DNA from 2 places in the Dyella jejuensis genome. Region 2 is predicted to be linked to the other one. Evidence: predicted binding sites of a transcription regulator. Region 2 holds the regulator's gene; the other holds the start of a gene.
The links. Region 2 encodes FliA, which starts transcription of late flagellar genes. Its sites were predicted from a motif close to TAAAGTTTNNCNNNCNNNGGCCGATAA; they were not measured.
Positions count from the first base shown of each region.

Region 1: a site for FliA is predicted at 5,973-5,999, ahead of motA (flagellar motor stator protein MotA). Genes of this name have one in related genera too.

Region 1 is NZ_JADIKJ010000009.1:26,097-37,243, forward strand. It holds gene ISP15_RS08920 (SUF system Fe-S cluster assembly regulator) at 1-295, opposite strand, end outside; gene ISP15_RS08925 (P-II family nitrogen regulator) at 543-881, shown strand; gene ISP15_RS08930 (ammonium transporter) at 871-2,247, shown strand; gene ISP15_RS08935 (aminoglycoside phosphotransferase family protein) at 2,337-3,350, shown strand; gene murU (N-acetylmuramate alpha-1-phosphate uridylyltransferase MurU) at 3,347-4,033, shown strand; gene motB (flagellar motor protein MotB) at 4,115-5,071, opposite strand; gene motA (flagellar motor stator protein MotA) at 5,068-5,937, opposite strand; gene secF (protein translocase subunit SecF) at 6,152-7,117, opposite strand; gene secD (protein translocase subunit SecD) at 7,127-9,019, opposite strand; gene yajC (preprotein translocase subunit YajC) at 9,108-9,437, opposite strand; gene tgt (tRNA guanosine(34) transglycosylase Tgt) at 9,696-10,817, opposite strand; gene queA (tRNA preQ1(34) S-adenosylmethionine ribosyltransferase-isomerase QueA) at 10,899-11,147, opposite strand, start outside.
Region 2 is NZ_JADIKJ010000004.1:60,378-71,524, reverse strand. It holds gene ISP15_RS05285 (DUF2802 domain-containing protein) at 1-163, opposite strand, end outside; gene ISP15_RS05280 (chemotaxis protein CheW) at 153-629, opposite strand; gene motD (flagellar motor protein MotD) at 639-1,721, opposite strand; gene ISP15_RS05270 (flagellar motor protein) at 1,718-2,458, opposite strand; gene ISP15_RS05265 (chemotaxis protein CheA) at 2,559-4,484, opposite strand; gene ISP15_RS05260 (hypothetical protein) at 4,484-4,708, opposite strand; gene ISP15_RS05255 (protein phosphatase CheZ) at 4,711-5,355, opposite strand; gene cheY (chemotaxis response regulator CheY) at 5,352-5,759, opposite strand; gene ISP15_RS05245 (RNA polymerase sigma factor FliA) at 5,971-6,708, opposite strand; gene ISP15_RS05240 (MinD/ParA family ATP-binding protein) at 6,710-7,651, opposite strand; gene flhF (flagellar biosynthesis protein FlhF) at 7,779-9,092, opposite strand; gene flhA (flagellar biosynthesis protein FlhA) at 9,265-11,147, opposite strand, start outside.

The DNA of each region.
Region 1 (11,147 bases), on a different contig from region 2:
AGTGGCCGTCGCCGATGCTGCATTCGGTCATGCCCAGCGGCCCTTCCATCGCCTCCACGATCTCGGCCAGGCTGATCTCGACCGGCGGTCGCGCCAGGCGATAGCCGCCGTTGACGCCGCGGAAGGAATCCACCAGTCCGGCGTGTCCCAGCGACTTCAGCAATTTGCTGACGGTGGGCAATTCCAGATGGGTTTCCTCGGCAATCTGGGCGGTGCTGAGGACATTGCCGGGATGCGCGGCGATGCAAGTCATCACCACGGTGGCGTAGTCCGTCAGTCGGCTGACACGAAACATGGGGGAGGGTCATCGCGTAATCCAGACTAAAATGGTACAGATTGAGCGCCATACGGTCAACGAGACGGACCCGGCAGGTATCGTGCGCACCATTATGGACAACCGACGCACCATAACGCAGCACCAGACACCTTCCCTTCGTCCGGCCCTGGCCGTGAAACCGCGTAACTATCGGCTTTTCGCCTCCCCCGGTTTGCTGGCACGCAATCTGCTGTGTTGCAACAAACCGCTGGGAGAACCGCCGCGCATGAAATGGATCACCGCGATCATCAAGCCCTTCACCCTGGACGATGTGCGCGAGGCGCTCGGCGAGGCTGGCGTACAGGGCATGACCGTCACCGAGGTCAAGGGTTTCGGCCGCCAGCGCGGGCATACGGAGCTATACCGTGGCGCGGAGTACGTCGTCGACTTCCTGCCCAAGCTGAAAATCGAACTGGCGGTCGCCGAGGATCAGGTCGAGCTGGTGATCGAGGCGATCACCCGGGCCGCCCGCACCGGCAAAGTCGGCGACGGCAAGATCTTCGTGAGCGAGCTGGAGCAAGTCGTCCGCATCCGCACGCAGGAGGTCGACGCCGATGCGCTCTAGGCCGGGAATCACGCAATGGGCATCGGGGCGGGCCAGCGGCCGGAGCCTGCGCCGTCTCGCCATCGCGGCAACGGGCCTGGGCCTGCCGCTCTCCGCCACGGCGCAAACCGCCGCGGCGGCCAGGCTCGACAGCGGCGATACCGCATGGATGATCGTCGCCAGCACTTTCGTGCTGATGATGACGATTCCCGGTGCCGCCTTGTTCTACGGCGGCATGGTGCGGGCCAAGAATCTGCTGTCGGTGATGATGCAGTGCCTGGCGATCACTTCGCTGGTGACCGTGCTGTGGCTGGTCTATGGCTATTCCATGGCCTTCAGTACCGAAGGCATGCACGCGGCGGTCACCAACTGGCACTCGCTTATCGGCGGCTTCGATCGCGTGATGCTGGCCGGGCTGACGCCGTCATCGCTTTACCAGACCGTGCCGGAAAGCGTGTACGTGATGTTCCAGCTGACCTTCGCGATCATCACGCCGGTATTGATCGTGGGCGCTTATGCCGAGCGCATGAAATTCAGCGCCATGCTGTGGTTCAGCGGCCTGTGGCTTACCTTCGCCTACCTGCCGATGGCCCATATGGTGTGGAGCGGACCGGGTTCGCTGCTGGGCGACCTGGGCGTGCTCGATTTCGCCGGCGGCACCGTGGTGCATATCAATGCCGGCATTGCCGGACTGGTCGCCTGCCTGATGCTGGGCAAGCGCCGTGGCTATCCGCATACGCATATGCCGCCGCATAACCTGGGCTACACGGTGATCGGCGCCAGCCTGCTATGGCTGGGCTGGTTCGGCTTCAACGCCGGTTCGGCGGTGGCGGCCAATGGCAGCGCAGGCATGGCGATGCTGGTCACGCAGATCGCGACGGCGGCGGCGGCGATTGGCTGGGTTGCCGTGGAGTGGTACGTGCACAAGCGCGCCAGCGTGCTCGGCATTGCCTCCGGCGCGGTCGCCGGCCTGGTCGCGGTCACCCCCGCCGCCGGAACCGCTGGCCCCGGCGGCGCGCTGATCCTTGGCTTCGCAGCCGGCGCGGTGTGCTTTTTTACCGCCACGCGCCTGAAACACAAACTGGGTTACGACGACACGCTGGACGTGTTCGGCGTGCATGCCATCGCCGGCATCGTCGGCGCCCTGCTGACCGGCGTGTTTGCCGCGCCGGCATGGGGCGGCTTCGACGGCAGCGTGACCTCGCCACTCGCGCAGCTGTGGATCCAGGCCAAAGGCGTGGGTTTCACCATCGCGTGGAGCGCCGTGACGAGCTGGGTGCTGTTGAAGCTGGTCGACCTGACCATCGGACTGCGCGTCACCGCGGAACAGGAACAAGTCGGCCTGGATATCGCCGAACACGAGGAGCGCGCGTACAACCTCTCGTGAGGCGGGAAAATCGTAGAAAGGGATGAGAAGATAGCGCGCTGCGGTTGCAGCATGCTTGCCACTCTCCTCTTTACTCGCCCTTGCTCCTCATGGATCACACCTCCCACCGCAGCGTCGCCCGACTCGCCTGGACGCGCACGGCTCTTGGCGACGCTTCGCTGGAGCTGGAACCGGCGTCATCCGATGCAAGTTTCCGCAGCTACTGGCGCACCCGCCACGATGGCCGCAGCTGGATCGTGATGGATTCGCCGCCGGCGCAGGAAGATCCGCGCCCGTGGCTGGCGATCGGCCAGCAACTTGCCGCCGCCGGCCTGCACGTGCCAGCCGTGCACGCACATGATCTCGTGCAGGGTTTCCTGCTGATCGAGGATCTCGGTACGCGGCTGTACCTGCCGGAGCTTCGCGATGACAACGCCGACGCGCTCTACAGCGACGCCATGGACGCACTGCTGCGCATGCAAACCCGCATGGATTGCAGCGACCTGCCGCCGTTCGATCGCACCCTGTTGCAAACCGGCCTGGCGGTGATGCCGGAGTGGTTCCTGGACCGGCACTTGGGCCATGTCCCCACTCCATCAGAACAACAGATATTGCACGATGCTTTCGAACGCATCATCGACAATGCGCTGGAACAGCCGCGCTGCTTCGTGCATCGCGATTTCCACAGCCGCAATCTGCTGATCGTCGAGCGCAACAATCCGGGCATCATCGATTTCCAGGGCGCGCTCGCCGGTCCCCTCACCTATGATCTCGCTTCGCTGCTGCGCGACGCCTACATCGCGTGGGAACGCGAGCGCGTCGAGGCGTGGGTGGAGTCGTACCGACTGCGATTGAAAGACGCCGGCCTGATCGGCCATCACATCGGCCGCGAACGTTTCCAGCGCTGGTTCGACCTGACGGGCCTGCATCGTCACATCCGCGTCCTGGGGCAGTTCTATCGACTGTGGTACCGCGACGGAAAACCGGGTTACCTCGCCGATGTGCCGCGCATCTATCACTACGTGACCTCCGTCGCCCGCGGCTATCCCGAACTGGCCGGCTTCGTCGCATTGCTCGAACGGCATGCCCATGGCATCGACCTGACCAGGGTTGCCAACGCATGAGGCACGCGCTGATCTTTGCGGCGGGACTGGGCGAACGCATGCGCCCGCTGACCGATCACATCCCAAAACCTTTATTGGTCGCCCGCGGCAAACCGCTGATCGCATGGCACCTGGAAAAGCTCGCCGCGATGGGCGTGCATGACGTGGTGATCAACACCTCGCACCTCGCCGAACAGTTTCCCGAAGCACTGGGCGACGGCTCGCGCTGGGGCTTGCGCATCCGCTATGCCTACGAAGGCCCCGCTCCGCTGGAAACGGGTGGCGGGATACTCAACGCGCTGTCGTTGCTCGGGCCGGAACCGTTCATCGCCGTCAGCGGCGATATATGGACCGATGCCGATTTCGGCGCATTGCCGGCCGAGCCACCCGGTGTTGCGCATTTGTTGATGGTGGACAATCCGCCGCATCACCCCGAAGGCGATTTTGCGCTCGACGATAACGGCCTGCTGCACGATGCGGGCACGAAACTCCTGACCTACAGCGGTATTGGCGTGTTCCGGCGCGAATTGCTGGATGGATGGCCATCCATCGCCGATCCCGAGGTACAACCCCCGCGCTTCAAGCTAAGGCCGCTATTGCAGACCGCCATGGCACGCGATGGCGTCAGCGGCAGCCATCATCGGGGACAGTGGACCGACGTCGGCACACCGGAACGACTTGCAATGCTGAACGCCCATCCTTAGCGCCGCCTTCAACTGGGAGGGAAAGCAGTTGCGATGACGCCGCTCCCGTTCCGAAAGAACCACGAAGCAGGCACTGCGACGCTACGGCGCGCTTGGCGAGATGAGTTTTACAACGGAAACCGAGGGATCCGTTACCGGCTTGACGACTTGCGCACCATCCGCCTGTTCCTGCGACAGCGCCGCGTCCTGCGCCTGCTTGGTCATCATGATGATGCTGATGCGCCGATTGATCGGGTCGCCTGGATCAGCCTTGTCGAACGGCACAGAAGCGGCCAGCCCGACGACGCGGGCGATCTTGTCCTCCACCAGTCCCCCCTCCAGCAAGGCACGCCGCGCGGCATTGGCACGATCGGCGGAGAGTTCCCAATTGCTGTAGCTGGCCGCGCCACTGTAAGGCGCATCATCGGTATGGCCGGAGATGCTGACTTTGTTCGGAGCCTCGCCGATAAAACCGGCCAACTCATGAAGAATCGCGACGGTATAGGGTTCGAGCGTGGCGCTGCCGGTATCGAACATCGGGCGGTTCTGCTTATCGACAATCTGGATGCGCAGGCCTTCCGGCGTGATGTCGAGCAGCAGCTGGTCCTTGAACGGCGCCAATGCCTGGCTTTTTTCGATCGCGGCATGCATTTGCTGCATCAGGTTTTCGAGCCGCGCCTGCTCTTGCTCGCGCGCCAGCTTTTCCACGTTCGCGGCATCCGGGCGGGATGCCGCGCGACGATCCTTGCCCGGACCATGCGGCATATCCATCGCACCACCCAACTTGATCGCACTGTCGCTTGCGCCGCCCGGACCCATCTTGCCGGGCGGCGCCATGGAGGCCGTACCGGGTGTCATGCTGGGATTCTTGAAATACTCGGCGATGGCGGCCCGCTGCTGCTTGGTGCCAACACCGATCAGCCACATCACCAGGAAGAACGCCATCATGGCGGTCACGAAGTCGGCATAGGCCACTTTCCATGCGCCGCCGTGGTGACCGTGTTTCTTGCGCCGCGAACGACGCACCACGATCAGCATTTCACTGTCGCTCTCGCTCACGCCGGGGCACCGGCGCGGGCACCTTTGAGATGTTCCTCGAAATCCTGGAAATTCGGGCGTGTCTGGGGCGACAACGTCTTGCGCGCGAACTCGACCGACACTTTCGGGTTATAACCGCGCAGACTCGCCAACAGCGCCACTTTCACGCACTCGAACGCGCGACCGTCTTCATGCACGCGGCTTTCCATCGCCGCGCCGAGCGGGCCAACGAAGCCGTAGCAAAGCAGAATTCCAAGGAACGTACCGACCAGCGCCCCGGCGATGTGCTCGCCGATCTGCGAGGTATCCCCACCCAGCTGCGACATCGTGGTCACGATACCGAGCACAGCCGCGACAATACCGAAGCCTGGCAGCGCGTCGGCCATCTTCAGCACGGCCAGCGCCGGCGCTTCGGCTTCGTGCTGATGCGTTTCCAATTCCACTTCGAGCAACTGCTCCAGCTCGTGCGGATTCATGTTGCCGCCGACCATCAGCCGCAGGCAATCGGTGATGAACTCGATCAAGTCGTGCTCTTTCACCAAACGCGGATAAGCGCTGAATACCGGGCTCGCCTGCGGATCTTCGATATGCGATTCGAGTCCAAGCAATCCCTGCTTGCGTATCACGCCGAAAAGGTCATACAGCAGCGCGAGCAGATCAACGTAATCCTGCTTGCGGTATTTCGGCCCTTTGAACAAAGCGACGATGCTGCGCAGCGCTTCCTTCACGATCTTGGATGGATTGGCCGACAAGAACGCGCCGATCGAACCGCCGCCGATAATCATCAGCTCGCACGGTTGCCAGAGCGCAAGGATATGGCCGTGCGCAAGCAGATAGCCGCCCAATACACAAGACAGCACCACCAGGGAACCGACCAGGACAAGCATGCGGACTCCATCGGGACACCATGTCCCAGCCCAACTTATCGACCGGCCTGCCGTGAAATTGAGGCTTGCGAGCGTTCGCTCTGTTTGCGACACCGCAGGTGCATTTTTTTGCCCGCATGTGACGCTGCATGTCATATGCGCAGGCACTTGCCGCGCAAAAACAAACGGCCCGAATCATCGGGCCGTTTGTTTTTGCCGCATAGGTGCAAAGCGCTCAGGGACGACGCGCCAATTCCGGATTTTCCTTGGTCACCGGCATCAGGTCCTTCTTCGACACGCCCAGCCACAACAGGATCGGACTGGCCACGAAGATCGAGGACAAGGTACCCACCAGGATGCCGATCAGCATGGTCACCGCGAAGCCATGCACCGTCGGACCGCCGAAGAAAAACAGCGCCGCCATGGCAATGCCGGTAAACAGCGAGGTGATGATGGTTCGCGACAGCGTACTGTTGATCGAGCGGTTGAGGACCTCTTCCGGATCAGCCTTGCGCGAAGAGCGGAACAGCTCGCGGATACGGTCGAACACTACCACCTTGTCGTTGATCGAATAACCGATCACCGCCAGCACCGAGGCCAGCACGGTGAGATCGAACTCACGCTGCACCAGCGAGATCACGCCGAGCGTGACCAGCACGTCATGCACTTCGGTGGCGAGCGCAGCGATGGCAAAGCGGCGCTCGAAACGGATCCACAGATAGATGCCGATGCCGATGATCACGAAGATCGCGGCAGTGACGCCGTCGCTGCGCAACTCTTCGCCCACCTGCGGGCCGACGTAGTCGCGGCCGGCAATCGTGGCATCAGGACGCGCGGCCTTCAGCGCCTTGCCGACGTCATCGGCGATCACATCCAGGTTGGGCGACTTGCCCTCCTGCACGGCATAGTGCTTGTCGTCCTTGGGCTGGAAGCGGATCGCCACCTGCCGCGTGCCGCCCACGCTCTGCACCACGGCGTTCTCGATGCCGCCCTTTTCCAGCGCGGCGCGCACGTCCTCGACCGACACCGACTTGTCGTAGGTAACGCCGATGCTGACGCCGCCGGTGAAGTCCAGGCCGTAGTTCAAGCCGCGCGTGGCAAGCAGCGCGATCGAGGCGACCATCAGCAGGACGGCAATGCCGATGCTGACCTTGCGCAGGCCGAGGAAGTGAACGTTGCTGTTATGGCTGAAAATTTCCATGTGCGTTCCTCAGACCGACAGCGTCTTGAGCTTGCGGCCGCCGTGAATCAGCGCGGTGATCGCGTGAGTGACCGTGACCGAGGTGAACATCGAGGTCAGGATACCGATCAGCAGCGTGACGCCGAAGCCCTTGATCGGGCCTGAGCCCATCGTGGTCAGCGCCAGCGCGGCGATAAGGTGGGTAACGTTGGCATCGAGAATGGTCGCCCAGGCTTTTTCGTAGCCGGCGCGGATCGCCGCCAGCGGCGTGGAGCCGTTGCGCAATTCCTCGCGCACACGCTCGCAGATCAGCACGTTGGCGTCGATCGCCATGCCCAGCGTCAGCACGATACCGGCGATGCCCGGCATGGTGAGCGTGACGCCGATCATCGACATCACCGCCACCAGGATCACCAGGTTGAAGAACAGCGCGACGTCAGCCACCAACCCGAACAACTTGTAGTAGATGGCGGCCGCGAGCAGCACCAGGCCCAGGCCCAGCAGCACCGCCTTCAGGCCTTTTTCGATGTTGTCCTGGCCCAGGCTGGGACCGATCACGCCTTCCTGCACGATATCCATGGAGGCGGCGAGCGAACCGCCGCGCAACAACAGCGCAAGCTCGGAAGCTTCCTTGTTGCTGCCCAGGCCGGTGGTCTGGAACTTGTTGCTGAAGACGCCGTTGATGGTGGCGTAGTTGATCACGCGGTAAGTGGTTTTCGGCGTGCGCACTTCCTTGCCGTCCACCAGCTTGGTATCGGTAGTACGCTCGACGTACACCACGGCCATCGGCTTGCCGACGTTATCGCGGGTGAAGTCCAGCATCTTCGCGGCGCCGGCCGAATTGAGCGTGACGCTGACCATCGGCGAACCGGTCTGCGAATCGTTGCCCGAGGAAGCATCCACCAGTTCGTCGCCGCTGGCGATGATGGTCTTGCTGACCAGGAAGGGCTCGCCGTGGTTGCCGTAGTACAGGTGCGCATCCGGCGGAATGTTGCCGCTCTTCACCGCATCCTGCACGGCCGGATCGCGCGCATCGCCGAGGCCGGCCACGTATTCCAGCGTAGCGGTGGCGCCGATCACCTTCTTCGCTTCGGCCGGATCCTGCACGCCGGCCAGTTCGACCGAGATGTGGTCGGCGCCCTGCGCCTGGATCACCGGCTCGGACACGCCCAGCGCGTTGATGCGGTTGCTCAGGGTTGCCAGGTTCTGGCGTACCGCGCTGGTCTGCAGGTCACGCAGCTTGTCCGGCTTGATCACGGCATTGAGCACGTAGCGGTCGCCGGTGGCGGTGCCGTCCGTGACGGCGAGGTCGGTGTACTCGGTGGCGATGGCATCGCTGGCCGCCGACCGGTCTGCCGCCGAACCCAGGATCACCGTGACGCCCTGCCCGCGCGTGGCATTGCGCGCTACCGAGACGAAGGAGATCTTCCTGTCCTTCAACAGCGCGGCGATATCTTGCGTGTAGCGCGTTTCCTGTTTGTCGGTGATGTCGTTCTGGTCCACCGCCATCAGGAAACGCACGCCGCCTTGCAGGTCCAGGCCCAGGGGCATGGGACGCCCGCCGATGGCGCTGAGCCAATGCGGCACGGTCGACTCCAGATTGAAGGCGATGGTGTAGTTGTCGCCCAGCGCGGCCTTCAACGCATCGGCGGCGCTTTTCTGCTGGTCGCCGTTGGCGAAACCGACCAGCACATAATCGCCGCGGCTCGCGTCGTGCTTGAGGCTTTCATCGACGTAGGGAATCTTGGCGGCCTGCAACGCAGCGGTGATCTTCTGCTGCAACGCCTGGTCGACTGCCGCGTTCTGGCTGGCCGAGACCTGCACTGCCTGCAGCGGCACGTACACGTTGGGCAGCGCATACAGGATGCCCAGCAGCAGTACGACGGCGACCAGGTAGTATCTCCAGCGTGGAAAATCGCTCATGCCTTGCATCCGTAAGAACCGCGGCGCCAGGCCACGGAATAGCGTGAATGGATCATGGGAAAGAAAACCGGTCGGCGCGCCGGAACGGTCAGGACGCCTTCAACGTGCCCTTGGGCAGCACCTGCTGGACCGCGCTTTTCTGCAGCTTGATCTTCACGTTCGGCGCGATCTCGACCGTGATGAACGTCTCGCCCACCTCATCGACCCGGCCGGCGATGCCGCCATTGCTGACCACTTCGTCGCCCTTGGCCAGGCCCGACACCAGCTGGCGGTGCTCTTTCTGCCGCTTCATCTGGGGGCGGATCATCATGAAATACATCAGGCCGAACAGCACGATCATCATGATGATCATGGAAAGGCCGCCGCCAGCAGCACCCGGCGCAGCCTGCGCCAGCACGATAGTCGTAGGAAGATTCATTAGCTTGTCCCGCAAGTTATGGCTGCGACTGGAATTTTCGCCGCTCGCCCAATAAAAGACCTTGGATTATGCCATGAGTGCGGCCGTTTGCGTTTGTCCCTGGCTTCCATCCGGAGCAGTCCGGGACCCGCGCCAGCGCCGCCGCAAATCCGCGGAATTCACCGGTGACTGGTGGGAAAAGAAAAATGCCCGGTGGTTCCCGGACCAGGCCCTTCGCAAGACCGCCTTCGCCCGCAACCGTCCCAGGCGGGAGGGCGATCAGGCGGCGCCCTGCCGGCGGGCATAGAACCCGGTCACGAAATCGTCCAGCTGCCCCGCCGCGATGGCTTCGCGCAATCCGGCCATCAGCTGCTGGTAATGATGCAGATTGTGGATGGTGGCCAGTTGGCTGCCCAGGATCTCGTTGCAGCGGTCCAGGTGCCGCAGATAGGCACGGCTGAAGCCCTGGCTGCAGGCATAGCATGCGCAGCCTTCCTCGATTACCCGCGTATCGTTGGCAAACTTGGCGTTGCGAATGCGCAGCGTGCCCTTGGAGGTGAACAGGAATCCGTTGCGCGCGTTGCGGGTAGGCATCACGCAATCGAACATGTCGATGCCGCGCCGCACCGCTTCCACGATATCCTCCGGCCGCCCCACGCCCATCAGGTAACGCGGCCGTTCGCGCGGCAGCAACGGCACGGTGACGTCCAGCGTATGGTTGCGCTCCGCTTCCGGCTCGCCCACCGCCAGGCCGCCCACCGCGTAACCGTCGAACCCGATCTGCGCCAGCCCCTCGGCCGAGCGCCGGCGCAGGTTTTCGTGCACGCCGCCCTGCACGATGCCAAACAGCGCGTTCGGATTGTCCAGTTCGTCGAAAGCGGCGCGCGAACGCTCGGCCCAGCGCAGGCTCAGTTCCATCGATTCGCCCGCCACCTTTTCAGTGGCCGGATACGGCGTGCATTCGTCGAAGATCATCGCGATATCCGAATCCAGCACGGTCTGGATACGCATCGATTCCTCGGGCGACAGGAACACCTTGGAGCCGTCCACCGGCGAGGCGAAGGTCACCCCCTGCTCGGTGATCTTGCGCTTGTGCGCCAACGAAAACACCTGGAAACCGCCCGAATCGGTGAGGATCGGCTTGTTCCAGCCGATAAAGCGGTGCAGGCCGCCGAACTCCCCCACGATTTCCAGCCCCGGGCGCAGGAACAGATGGAACGTATTGCCCAGGATGATCTCGGCCCCCACCTCGCCCAGGTCGCGCGGGGTCATGGCCTTGACCGACCCATAGGTACCCACGGGCATGAATGCCGGGGTTTCCACGCTGCCGCGGTCGAAGCGGAGGCGGCCGCGGCGTGCGGCGCCATCAGTGGCAAGAAGATCGAAATGCATGTTGGTCATCGGCGCATTATCGCGTGTTGGCGATGTACGCGCTGCTTTTTCCCGAGGAAGAAGCCAGCATGCGGAAAAAGGCCGGCGGCCTCATTTTCCTTGCGGCAGGATCAGCATCGCGTCCCCATATGAAAAAAACCGGTAGCGCTGCTGTACGGCATGCGCATAGGCATCGAGGATGAATTGCCGCTCGGCCAGCGCCGACACCAGCATCAGCAAGGTCGACTCCGGCAGGTGGAAGTTGGTGATCAGTCCATCGATGCTGGTGATGCGATAGCCCGGAAAAATAAAGATCTGCGTCTCGCCCGCGAACGGCCGCAGCACGCCCTCCACGGTCGC
Region 2 (11,147 bases):
TGACGATCAGCAGTTCCGGCACGCCGCCGGCTTCGCCGCCGCTGGCGGCCCCACCGCGTTTCATGCGCACGCCACGTTTCAAGCGACGGCCTTGCTGCCAGAGCAGGACGATCGCGACCGCCTGCAGCGCCACTACCAAAACCACTGTCGTTTCAAGCAACATCTTTCAACTCCCGGTGAAGACGGCACACACGCGCGACATCGAGCAGCGCGACAAAACCACCCTGCCAACCCATTACCGCCTGCACGGGATCGTCCATCCGCGCCGGACGCGCGGGTGGCGGCTCGATGGCGGCTGCCTTCGGCTGCAGCAAATCCCCCACCGCGTCCACCCGCAAACCGACGCGATGCGTGTCATGCGCGAACACCACGATGCGCACCGAGGCCGGATCAGGCGCTGACGCCCGCTCCAGCCCAAGGCGGCGGCGCCCGTCCATGACTGGCACGATGTGCCCGCGCAGATGGCAGATGCCGAGCAAGTCCGCGGCCGCGCCGGGCACCGGCGTGGGTAGCTGGTCGCGGATCACTTCGCTGACTTTATTCAGCAATACGGCGTAGTGCTGTCCTCCCAACTGGAAAGACAGCCACGGTTCGCTCGCGATTTTTTCGATATCGGACACAAGGTTCATGCGCGGGCCCTATCCCTTGCTCTGGGGTGTGACGGGTTGCGGCGGCGAGGTCGCCGCTGGCGTGGCAACGATGGTCGCGATCGGCGTGATCACCGGCGCGGACGGAAGCCCGCCCGGCGTCACCACCAGCGGCGCCGTATGGACGGGCGCGGCAAGCGCGGCGGAAACCGGTGTCGCGACGGGCGCGGCGTTCGAATCGTCCGTGGCATGGCCATCTGCGTCGGCGGTCTGGTTGATCTGGTCGCTGTTGGTATAGAAGCGTCGCGGTCCCGCCTTGTCGCTCAGCACCACCACCAGCACGCGGCGATTCCGGTTGCGTCCGTCTTCGCTGGCGTTATCGGCCGCGGGACGATACTGCCCCCAACCGACGATGCCCAGCCGCTCCGGATCCACGCCGTGCTCGGCGAACAGCCGCGCCACGCTGGCGGCGCGTGCGGCGGACAACTCCCAGTTCGACGGATACACGGCGGTATCGATCGGCATGTCGTCGGTATAGCCTTCCACGCGCAGCGGGTTGGCAAACGGCGCCAGGATCGTGCCGAGGCTGCTCAGCACCTGGTTGGCCGATGGCGACAGCGTGGCGACGCCACTGGGGAACAGAATGTCCGTGCGGATTTCGATTTCCAGCCAGTTCGGCGTGCGCCGCACGATCACCAGTTTCTTGTCGATCAGCGGTTGCAGCGCGTGCTCGACTTCGTTGCGGATGCGTTCGAGGTTTTGCTGTTCGTCGCTCAGTCGGTTCTTGTTCTGGTCCGAAGCCTTGCCTTGCTCGGTCGCCGGCGTGGCGATGTGCTGGGTCAGCACCGGCAGCAGGATCTGCGCCAGCGGCGTGCGCGGGATCGGCGCCGGCTTGTTGGTCGGCACCGGCATGCTCGATTGCGACGGGTTGGGCGTAATCGGCTGGATCACGCTGCGCGAGCCGTTGAAAGCAGCCGAAATCGCCTGCGCCAGCGCGCGATATTTGGTGGTGTTGACGCTCGACATCGCATACAGCACCACGAACAGCGCCAGCAGCAAGGTCAGCAGATCCGCATACGGGATCACCCAGGCTTCGTGATTGGCGTGCTCTTCGTGCTTGTGCCGGCGTCTCATACGAGATAACCCTGCAACTTGCTCTCGATCTGCCGCGGGTTGTCGCCCTGCGCGATCGAGATCAAGCCCTCGATCAAGATTTCCCGCACCTGCGTCTGCTTGTTGATCAGCGCCTTCAGGCGCGCGCCGATCGGCAGCAGCAACAGGTTGGCCAGGCTGATGCCGTAAATGGTGGCGACGAACGCCGCGGCGATGCCATGGCCGAGCTTGGCCGGATCGGTGAGATCGCGCATCACCGCCATCAGGCCCAGCACCGCGCCGATGATGCCCATGGTGGGCGAATACACGCCGCCTTGCTCATACACTTTCGCAGCATGCAGATCGGCCTGCTCGCGCGTTTCCACTTCCAGCTCCAGCACGCTGCGGATCGCTTCGGGCTCGCTGCCGTCGACCAGCAATTGCAGGCCCTTCTTCACCAGCGGATCTTCTTCGGCCTCGATGTGCGATTCCAGCCCGAGCAGGCCCTGGCGGCGCGAGATTTCGCTCCAGCCGATCACCCGGCTGATCAGGTCCGAAGGATGCAATTCCGGCGGCTTGTAGACCATCTTCAACATGCCCGCCGCACGCTTGAGTACTTTGCCCTGTGTATGCAACAACAAGGCGGAGATGGTGCCGATGAACACGATCACGAACGCCGCCGGATTCCACAGCGCGGAAACGTCGGTGCCCTTGAGGATGGCGCCGACGATCAGCACCACGAAGGCGAGGATGGTGCCGGCGATGCTTACGACGTCCATGCCGACTCACCGTGCGTCAACGCGATCTTGCTATGGCTCCCTCTCCGCGTGCCCCGCAGGGGAGAGGGAGTCATGCGTGTCGCGGCGAAGTGCGCGTGCATCATGCCGACACCTTCAGCGAAGGCAGCAGTCGTCCGTCGTCCTGCGACAGGGCTGCCAGGTCCAGCACCAGCGCCAGGCGGCCGTCGCCGGTTACGGTCGCGCCCGCCACGCCTGGTACGCCTTCGAACAGCGGGCCAAGCGGTTTCACCATTACGTCCTCGCGGCCGATCACTTCATGCACCAGGCAACCCAGATGCATATGCCCTACGTGCAGCACCACCCCGTGGTGTCCGCCGGCACCTTGCACGCCGGCCCAGTCGGCCAGGTCGCCCAGCACCAGCGCGCGGCCGCGATGCGCGGCAACGCGGCGGCCATCGAGCAGGTGATCGTGCTGCGGATAAAGTTCGAACACTTCGCTGACGTTGCTGAGCGGCAGCGCGAACAGGCGATCGGCCACGCGCACCATCAATACGCGCAGGATCGCCAGCGTCAGCGGTACGGTAAGTTCCAGCGTGCTGCCATGACCCAGGCGCGAATGCACCTGCAAGGTGCCGCCAAGTTCGGCGACGCGGGTTTTCACCACATCCATGCCGACGCCGCGGCCGGAGATATCGGAGATCGTCGCGGCAGTGCTGAAGCCGGGACGGAAAATCAGTTCATAGCATTCCACTTCCGACAGGCGCGCGGCCTGCGTGGCGTCGATCACGCCTTTTTCGACCGCCTTGCGTCGCAGCACTTCCGGATCCATGCCACGGCCGTCGTCGCTGACCGAGATCACGATGCGTTCGCCGCGCTGGCTGGCCGACAGCGTTACCTTGCCCTTGGCCGGCTTGCCGGCACGCGCGCGGCCGGCCGGATCTTCCAGACCGTGGTCGACGGCGTTGCGCAACAGGTGGATCAGCGGATCGGCCAACGCTTCGACCAGGCTGCGGTCCAGATCGGTGTCTTCACCCTGGGTGATCAGCTCGATTTCCTTGCCGAGCTGGCGCGCAAGATCGCGCACGATGCGCGGGAAGCGCTGGAACAGGCGGCCTACCGGCTGCATGCGCATGCCCAGCACGGCGGTTTGCAGATCGTCGGAAACGCGATCGAGATCGCCCGCCATCGCCGACAGCGATTCGTTCTCGCTGCGGGTAGCCAGGCTCAACAGGCGATTGCGCAACAACACCAGCTCGCCGGCGCGGTTGACCAGCGTATCCAGGCGCGTGGTATCGACGCGCACCGTGTTCTCGCCTTGCGGCTTGGCGGCGGGCGAACGGGCGGCGCCTGGTGCAGGAGCCGGTGCGGGCGCAGGAGCCGGCGCCGCAGCCACGTGGCCCGGTGCCGCGCCCTTGCCATGCAGATTGTCCAGCAAGGCTTCGAATTCGTCCTCGCTGATGTCGGCCTTTTCCACCACCTCCGGCTTCGCGCCCGGTGCGGCACCCTTGCCGTGCAGGGTATCGAGCAGGCTTTCGAATTCGTCGTCGCCGATTTCCTTGGCCGCATGCGCGGGAGCGCCGGGGACGCCGCCACGGCCATACAAGGTATCGAGCAGCGCTTCGAATTCCACTTCGACCGGATCGGCGGCGCGCGCCGGCGCGGCGTCGGCCATCGGCACGGCATCCACCACCGGTTGCAGCCGCTGCAACAATGCTTGCGGCGGCGGCGTCATCGGCTCGCCGTTGGCCAGCGCCGACATCATCGCATTGAGCAGGTCCAGCGCTTCGAGCAGCGCGTCCATATGCGCCGCGTTCAATACCAGCCTGGCGTTGCGTGCGTCGTTGAGCAATTCCTCGGCGTTGTGGCACAGCTGTACCATCGGCTCGACGCCGAGGAATCCGGCGCCGCCCTTGACCGTGTGGAACACGCGGAACACCGCGTTGAGCAGCTCGCGATCGTGCGGCGAAGCTTCCAGCTCGATCAGCTGTTCGCCCAGCCGTTGCACCAACTCCCCGGCCTCGACCAGGAAGTCGTCACGCAGCTCGCTGTCCAGGTTCGGATCCATCAATGTGCATCCTTGGCCATGCCGCTGTTCTTTCTGGCGACGCCCAGTCTTTTCGCGCCGTGCCCACCCAAACGCGCATCCACGTTGCTCGCCCGCGGAACGTGCAGATGGATGCCCGCCTTCGCGGGCATGACATCGCGGCGAGATGAAGCGTTACCCGCCAACCTGCCCTCCAGGAAAAGGGCCATCGTTCGTTTCGCCGAAGTGCCGCGCATTCGCTGCATGCTCAGAATCCGAATTCGCTCAGCAAGCGATCGACTTCGTCCTGGCTGGACACCTTGGCCACTTCCACCGGCGCTTCGCGCCCGGCGAGCGCACCCGTGAGCCGCACCAGTTCCAGCAGCGAGGATTCGACGCTCTCGATAAAGCTCACCACTTTCTTGACGCGCTGGCCGGCCAGGTCCTGCCACGACTGCACCAGCACCATGTCGTTGAGGCCTTCGCAGCAGGCATTCGCGAACACTTGTGCCTGGCGCGCCAGCACCGCGGCCGGATCGGTTTCGCTGTTGTTGAAATCAAGCACGGCGACGGCGTTGTTGGACAGCGCTTCGGCTTCCGGACGGATGCGGTCGACGAAATCCAGGCTGCGATGGGCCGCCTTGGAACTCATTTCCAGTACTTCGGCCAGGTAGTTGCGTGCGTCGACCATGCTGTCGGGCACGCCTTCGTTGGCCAGGTCGCTGCCAAGGCGGCTCACCGCACCGTGCAAATCGCGCGCAAGCACGCCAAGCGCGCGGAACAGGTGTTGCTCGCGCTGGCGCACCATCGTGTCCAGGGCTTGCTCGAAAGCGGCGCCGTCGGTGCTGTTGAGCAATGCGAGGACTTCGGGCGGCAGGCCTTCACTGACTGCGGCGTTATCGGGGGCGTTCATGCGGAGGCTCCACTGGCAGCCAGGCGCTCGAAGATCTTGTCCAGCTTTTCCTTCAGCGTGACCGCCGTGAAGGGCTTGACGATGTATCCGTTCACGCCGGCCTGGGCAGCGGCGATGATCTGTTCGCGATTGTTCTCGGCGGTCACCATCAGCACCGGCAAGCCTTTGAGCTTGGGCTCGGCGCGGATCGCCTGCAGCAACTCGATGCCGGTCATGTTCGGCATGTTCCAGTCGGTGACGACCATGTCGAAGGGGTTGGCCTTCAGCATGGCCAGCGCGTTATGACCGTCGTCGGCTTCCTGGATCAGCGGATTGCTGAAACCCAGTTCGACCAGCAGGTTGCGGACGATTCGCCGCATGGTGGAGAAATCGTCCACCACGAGGATTTTCATGTTCTTGTCCAACGCTTTTTCTCCGAAAGCAGAAACGGGTGGGGAGTTGTTCTTCCTCTCCCCACCGGGGAGAGGATCGAGGTGAGGGAGCAAGCTCGCGCGATAGTTTTTTGAAGCGCCGGCCTATGGATGCGACGCCTCGCAAGGCTGACCCCTCACCCCAGCCCCCTCCCCGGTGGGCAGAGGGCGCGCGCGTGCGCAGCCTTTCCACATGTTGTTGCGGTCAACCATCGCGCCAGTCCCCCATGCGCGCGCGCAGCCGCACCAGCGCCTGGCCATGGATCTGGCATACGCGCGATTCGGTTACGCCAAGCACCATGCCGATTTCCTTCAAGTTCAATTCCTGCTCGTAGTACAGCGACATCACCAGTTGCTCGCGCTTGGGCAGCGTGCCGATCGCTTCGGCCAGCGCTTCGCGCAGGCCGTTCTGCTCGATGCTGTCCTGCGGGCCGAGGTTGTCGTGGTCGGCCACATCCAGCGCACTGCCCTCGCCGCCTTCGCCGTCGTCCGGCGCGGTCAGGCTGAGCAGCCGCGCGCTGGTCGCATCGGCCAGCACCTGGTGGTATTCCTCGGCGCTGATGCCAAGCCGCTTCACCACTTCGGCGCTTTCCGCGTCGGCCCCGGTTTCGTTTTCGATCTGCCGCACCACCTCGGCCACTTCACGCACCTTGCGGTGCACCGAACGGGGGGTCCAGTCGGTACGCCGCAGTTCGTCCAGCATCGCGCCACGGATGCGGATGCCCGCATACGTCTCGAAGCTGGCCGCGCGATCGGTGGTGAAGTTTCGCGCCGCTTCCAGCAAGCCGATCATGCCCGCCTGCACCAGGTCTCCCACATCCACGCTGGGCGGCAACCGTCCCATCAGGTGATAGGCGATCCGCCGCACGAGCGGCGCGTGCCGGCGCACCAATTGGTCCGCATCTTCGCGCTGCAGCTGGAGGTATTCCGAAGCCACGTTCATGTCACCACCCCGCGGCCGGTATGTTCTGGCCGCTGAAAAAAGCAATGCGTCCGAGGTCCGGGCACGCGGGTTTTCCCCATGTATCGACCGCACCCGCCAATTGCTTGAATCCGACCGCCGCACGGCTGGACGGCCACAGGTCCACCACCGCGCCCTGCCGGCGGATGGCCTGGCGCAGCCATTCGTCATACGGCAGCATGCCCATGTAATCGAGGGCTACGTCGAGGAACCGCCCGCATACCCGCGCCAGTTTTTCGTAGAGTTTTTTCGCGTCGCCAGCCTGGCGCACCATGTTGGCGACGATATGGAAGCGCCGCACGCCGAAGTCGTGCGCCAGGATCTTGATCAGCGCGTAGGCATCGGTCAGCGAGGCCAGCTCATCGCAGACCACGATCAGCACGTCGTCGGCGGCCGCGGCGAACATCGCCACGTTGTCGGCGACGCCGGCGGCGGTATCCACCACCAGGAACTCCGGCGGCTGGATCAGCTCGTCGAAGGCGCGGATCACCGCGGCGTGCTCGCCGTTGCCCATCTTTGCCAGCCGGCGCACGCCCGAGCCGCCCGGCACCACCTTCAGGCCGTGCTGGGCCGGCATGATCAGGTCCTGCAAGGTGCAGTGACCCTCCAGCAGATGGCCGACATGGCGCGTAGGGTTCAGGCCAAGCTGCACGTCGATGTTGGCGACGCCCATGTCGGCATCCAGCAACATCACGTCGCGCCCGGCCATCGCCATCGCCATCGCCAGGTTCACCGCGACCGTGGTCTTGCCGACCCCGCCCTTGCCGCCGGCGACGGCGATGGTGCGCGTGGTGCGACACTTGCCGACCACCGGGCGCAGGCTCGCCGCCTGGTGGAAACTGTCCAGCTCGTCCCGGTGTTCGCGGGCGGCGGAAAAAAGATGGTGCAAGCCTGCTGCCTGATTCACTTGCAATGCCTCGCTCATGCGTTGACGCCCGTGTGCGTTGATACGTTCCGTGCACCCTCATGCTTCCCTGCCGCCTTGGCCAGGGAACGTCCAAGGCTCGGGACCACGCTCGCGCGGCGATGAAATTCGTTGAAGTGCGCCGTGTTCATAGACCGGCCACCGCCAGGCCGAAGCGCTCGGCCATGTCCAGGTCGTCCGGGCCGGAGCCCAGCCGTTTCGGTGTCTGCGCCGCGCGGCACACCAGCACGCGCGCATCGGCGGCGGCGATATCCTCGGGTACGCGCTGGCCGTCGGTGGTGCAATCGAGCGCCAGCCGGTGGCGGATCAGCGTCGACAGCAAGCCGCCCAGGCTCGGCGCCTCGTCCAGCTTGGTCGCGATGCATGCGCCCGGGCGCAGCGGCAGGTAGGCGCGCACGGATTCGTCCAGCGCGGAGGCCTGCGCATTGGCCGCCAGCACCAGGCAGGCGCGCAGCTTCGCGCCGCCCTGTACGCCGGCGTCGCGCAACACATCCATCTGCTGTTGCAGGCGCGGATCGTTGCCGGACACGCCAGCGGTATCGACCAGCACGGTGTGGTGATCGCGCAGCAGGTTGAGCGTCTGCGCCAGGCCGGCCGCGTCGTAGGCCGGATACACGCGCACGCCCAGCAGGCGGCCGTAATGTTCCAGCTGCGCGGCCGCGCCAATGCGGTAGTGATCGGTGCTGACCAGCGCCACCTTGGCCGGGCCATGGTTCATCACCGCACACGCGGCCAATTTTGCAATCGTCGTGGTCTTGCCCACGCCGGTGGGACCGACCAGCGCGGTGACGCCGCCGGTATCGGCCAGGCGCCGGCCGCTGACTTGCAGGCTGCGGCTGAGCAGGCCCAGTGGCAGGTAGCGCGCCTGGTCGGCATTCAATTCCTCGGGCAGCTCGTCGATCAGCTGGCGCGCCACATCGGTCTCGATGCCCAGCCGCGACATGTCGCGCAGCACGCGCGCGCGCATCGGGCTGCGGCGTTCCATATCGTTCCACGCCAGGCTGGAAAGCTGCTGCTCGAGCAACTGGCGCAGGCCACCCAGTTCGGTGCGCATGCGCGCGGTCTCCAGCGCGTTCTGTTCCATCATCGGCTGCAGCGCGGCGATCTCGCTGGGCGGGACCGGCATCGGCGGCGGTGGTGGTGTCGTGGCGCGCACTTCCTTGACCGGCTCCCTGGGCACTTCTTTCATGCGCTCCTTCGGCAGTTCCCTGGCGACTTCTTTCAGCGGCGGCTTGATCGCTTCAGGCGTGATCGCCGGCGCGGGCGCGTTGTGGCGCACGGCCTCGCGCATCAGCGTCTCGTCGTAGTCGACCGCGGCGATGATCTCGATGCCTTCTTCCATGCGGCGCGTCGACAGGATCACCGCGTCGGCACCCTGTTCCGCGCGCACGTCGCGCATGGCCTGGCGCATGTCGGGAGCCAGGAAACGTTTGATCTTCATGGCATGCTCCTGACTTCGACCTCGGATGTCGCGTGCATGAGCCACTTTGTATTCACGCTGATGTCAATCATCCGATGCTCCAAGACTTATCTGCTACCTAACCACCGTCATGCTTGATGCGGAAAAAGTGCGTCCTGCACTTTTTCTGCTCGGGCCATCCTGGCCCGCAGGGCTATCGCCCTATCGCCTGCACCAATCGCACGCGACGGTTGTCCGGTACTTCGTTGTAAGCCAGCACATGCAGGTTCTGGGCCACGTGGCGGGTGAAGCGCGAAAGCCACGGACGCAGTTGCGGCTGCACCAGCATCACCGCCGGTTCGCCGCTGGCCTCCTGCCGCCGCGCCGCTTCCGCCACGCTCTGCTGCAAGCGGTCGGCAAGCCCCGGCTCCACCGCCGCACCCGCCGCGCCACTGCTTGACAGGGATCCGAGCAAGATCTGTTCCAACTCCGGCGCCAGCGTCAGCACCGGGATTTCGGTGCCCAGGCCGGCGATTTCCTGGACGATCTGGCGGCCCAGGGCGACCCGTACATAGGCGGTCAGCGCGCCGGGATCCTGACTCTGCCCGGCATGCTCCGCCAAAGACTCGACGATGCTGCGCATGTTGCGGATCGGCACCCGCTCGGCGAGCAGGTTCTGCAGCACTTTCACCACCACGCCCAGCGACAGCCGCTTGGGAACCAGGTCTTCCACCAGCTTGGGCGCGGTCTGCGCGAGGCGGTCGAGCAGTTGCTGCACGTCCTGGTGGCCGAGCAGCTCGTGCGCGTGGTTCTGCAGGATGTGCGACAGGTGGGTGGCGATCACCGTGGCCGGATCGACCACCGTGTAGCCCAGCGTCTGCGCGTGATCGCGCTGGCTGTTCTCGATCCACACCGCTTCCAGCCCGAACGCGGGATCGCGCGTGGCGACGCCTTGCAGGGTGCCGTGCACGCGGCCTGGATTGATCGCCAGGTGGCGCTCCGTATACACCTCGGCCTCGCCCATCGGCACGCCCATCAGGGCGATGCGGTAAGTGTTGGGGCCGAGGTCTAGGTTGTCGCGGATATGCACCGCGGCCACCAGGAAACCCAGCTCCTGCGACAGCTTGCGGCGCACCGATTTGATCCGCGACATCAGCTCGCCGCCCTGGTTCTTGTCCACCAGCGGGATCAGCCGGTAGCCCACTTCCAGGCCGACCGGATCGACACTGGCGACGTCTTCCCAGCCCAGTTCCAGCCGCTCGGCCGTGGCCGGCGCGGGCAGCGCTTCGGCCGAGGCCTTGGCCAGGCGTTCCTTGGCTTCGTGTTCGCGCCGGATCATCAGCCAGGCCGCGCCGCCGCAGGCGGCGGCCAGCATCAGGAAGGCAACGTTCGGCATGCCGGGAATCAGGCCCATCACCAGCAGCACCACGCCGGCCACAGCCAGCGCGCGCGGCTGCGCGAACACCTGGCCCACCATCTGCTTGCCCATGTCCTGCGACTTGGACACGCGCGTGACGATCACCGCGGTGGCGATCGACAGCATCAGCGAGGGCACTTGCGCGACCAGGCCATCGCCGATGGTGAGCAAGGTATACGTGCGCGCCGCTTCGGCGGCCGACAGGCCGTGCTGCAGCACGCCGACGAAAAAGCCGCCGACGATGTTGATCAGCAGGATCAGGATGCCGGCGGTGGCATCGCCGCGCACGAACTTCGACGCGCCGTCCATCGAGCCGTAGAAATCCGCTTCTTCGCGCACTTCCTGGCGGCGCTCGCGCGCCTGTTCCTGCGTCAGCAGGCCGGCGTTGAGGTCGGCGTCGATCGCCATCTGCTTGCCGGGCATCGAATCGAGGGTGAAGCGCGCGGTGACTTCCGACACGCGGGTGGCGCCCTTGGTGATCACCACGAAGTTGATGATCATCAAGATGGCGAATACCACCAGGCCGACCGCGAAATTGCCGCCGATCACGAACTCGCCGAACGCTTCGATCACCTTGCCGGCGGCGCCGGGGCCATCGTGGCCGTGCAGTAACACCACGCGGGTGGAGGCGATATTGAGCGCCAGCCGCAACAGCGTGGCCATCAGCACTACCGTGGGAA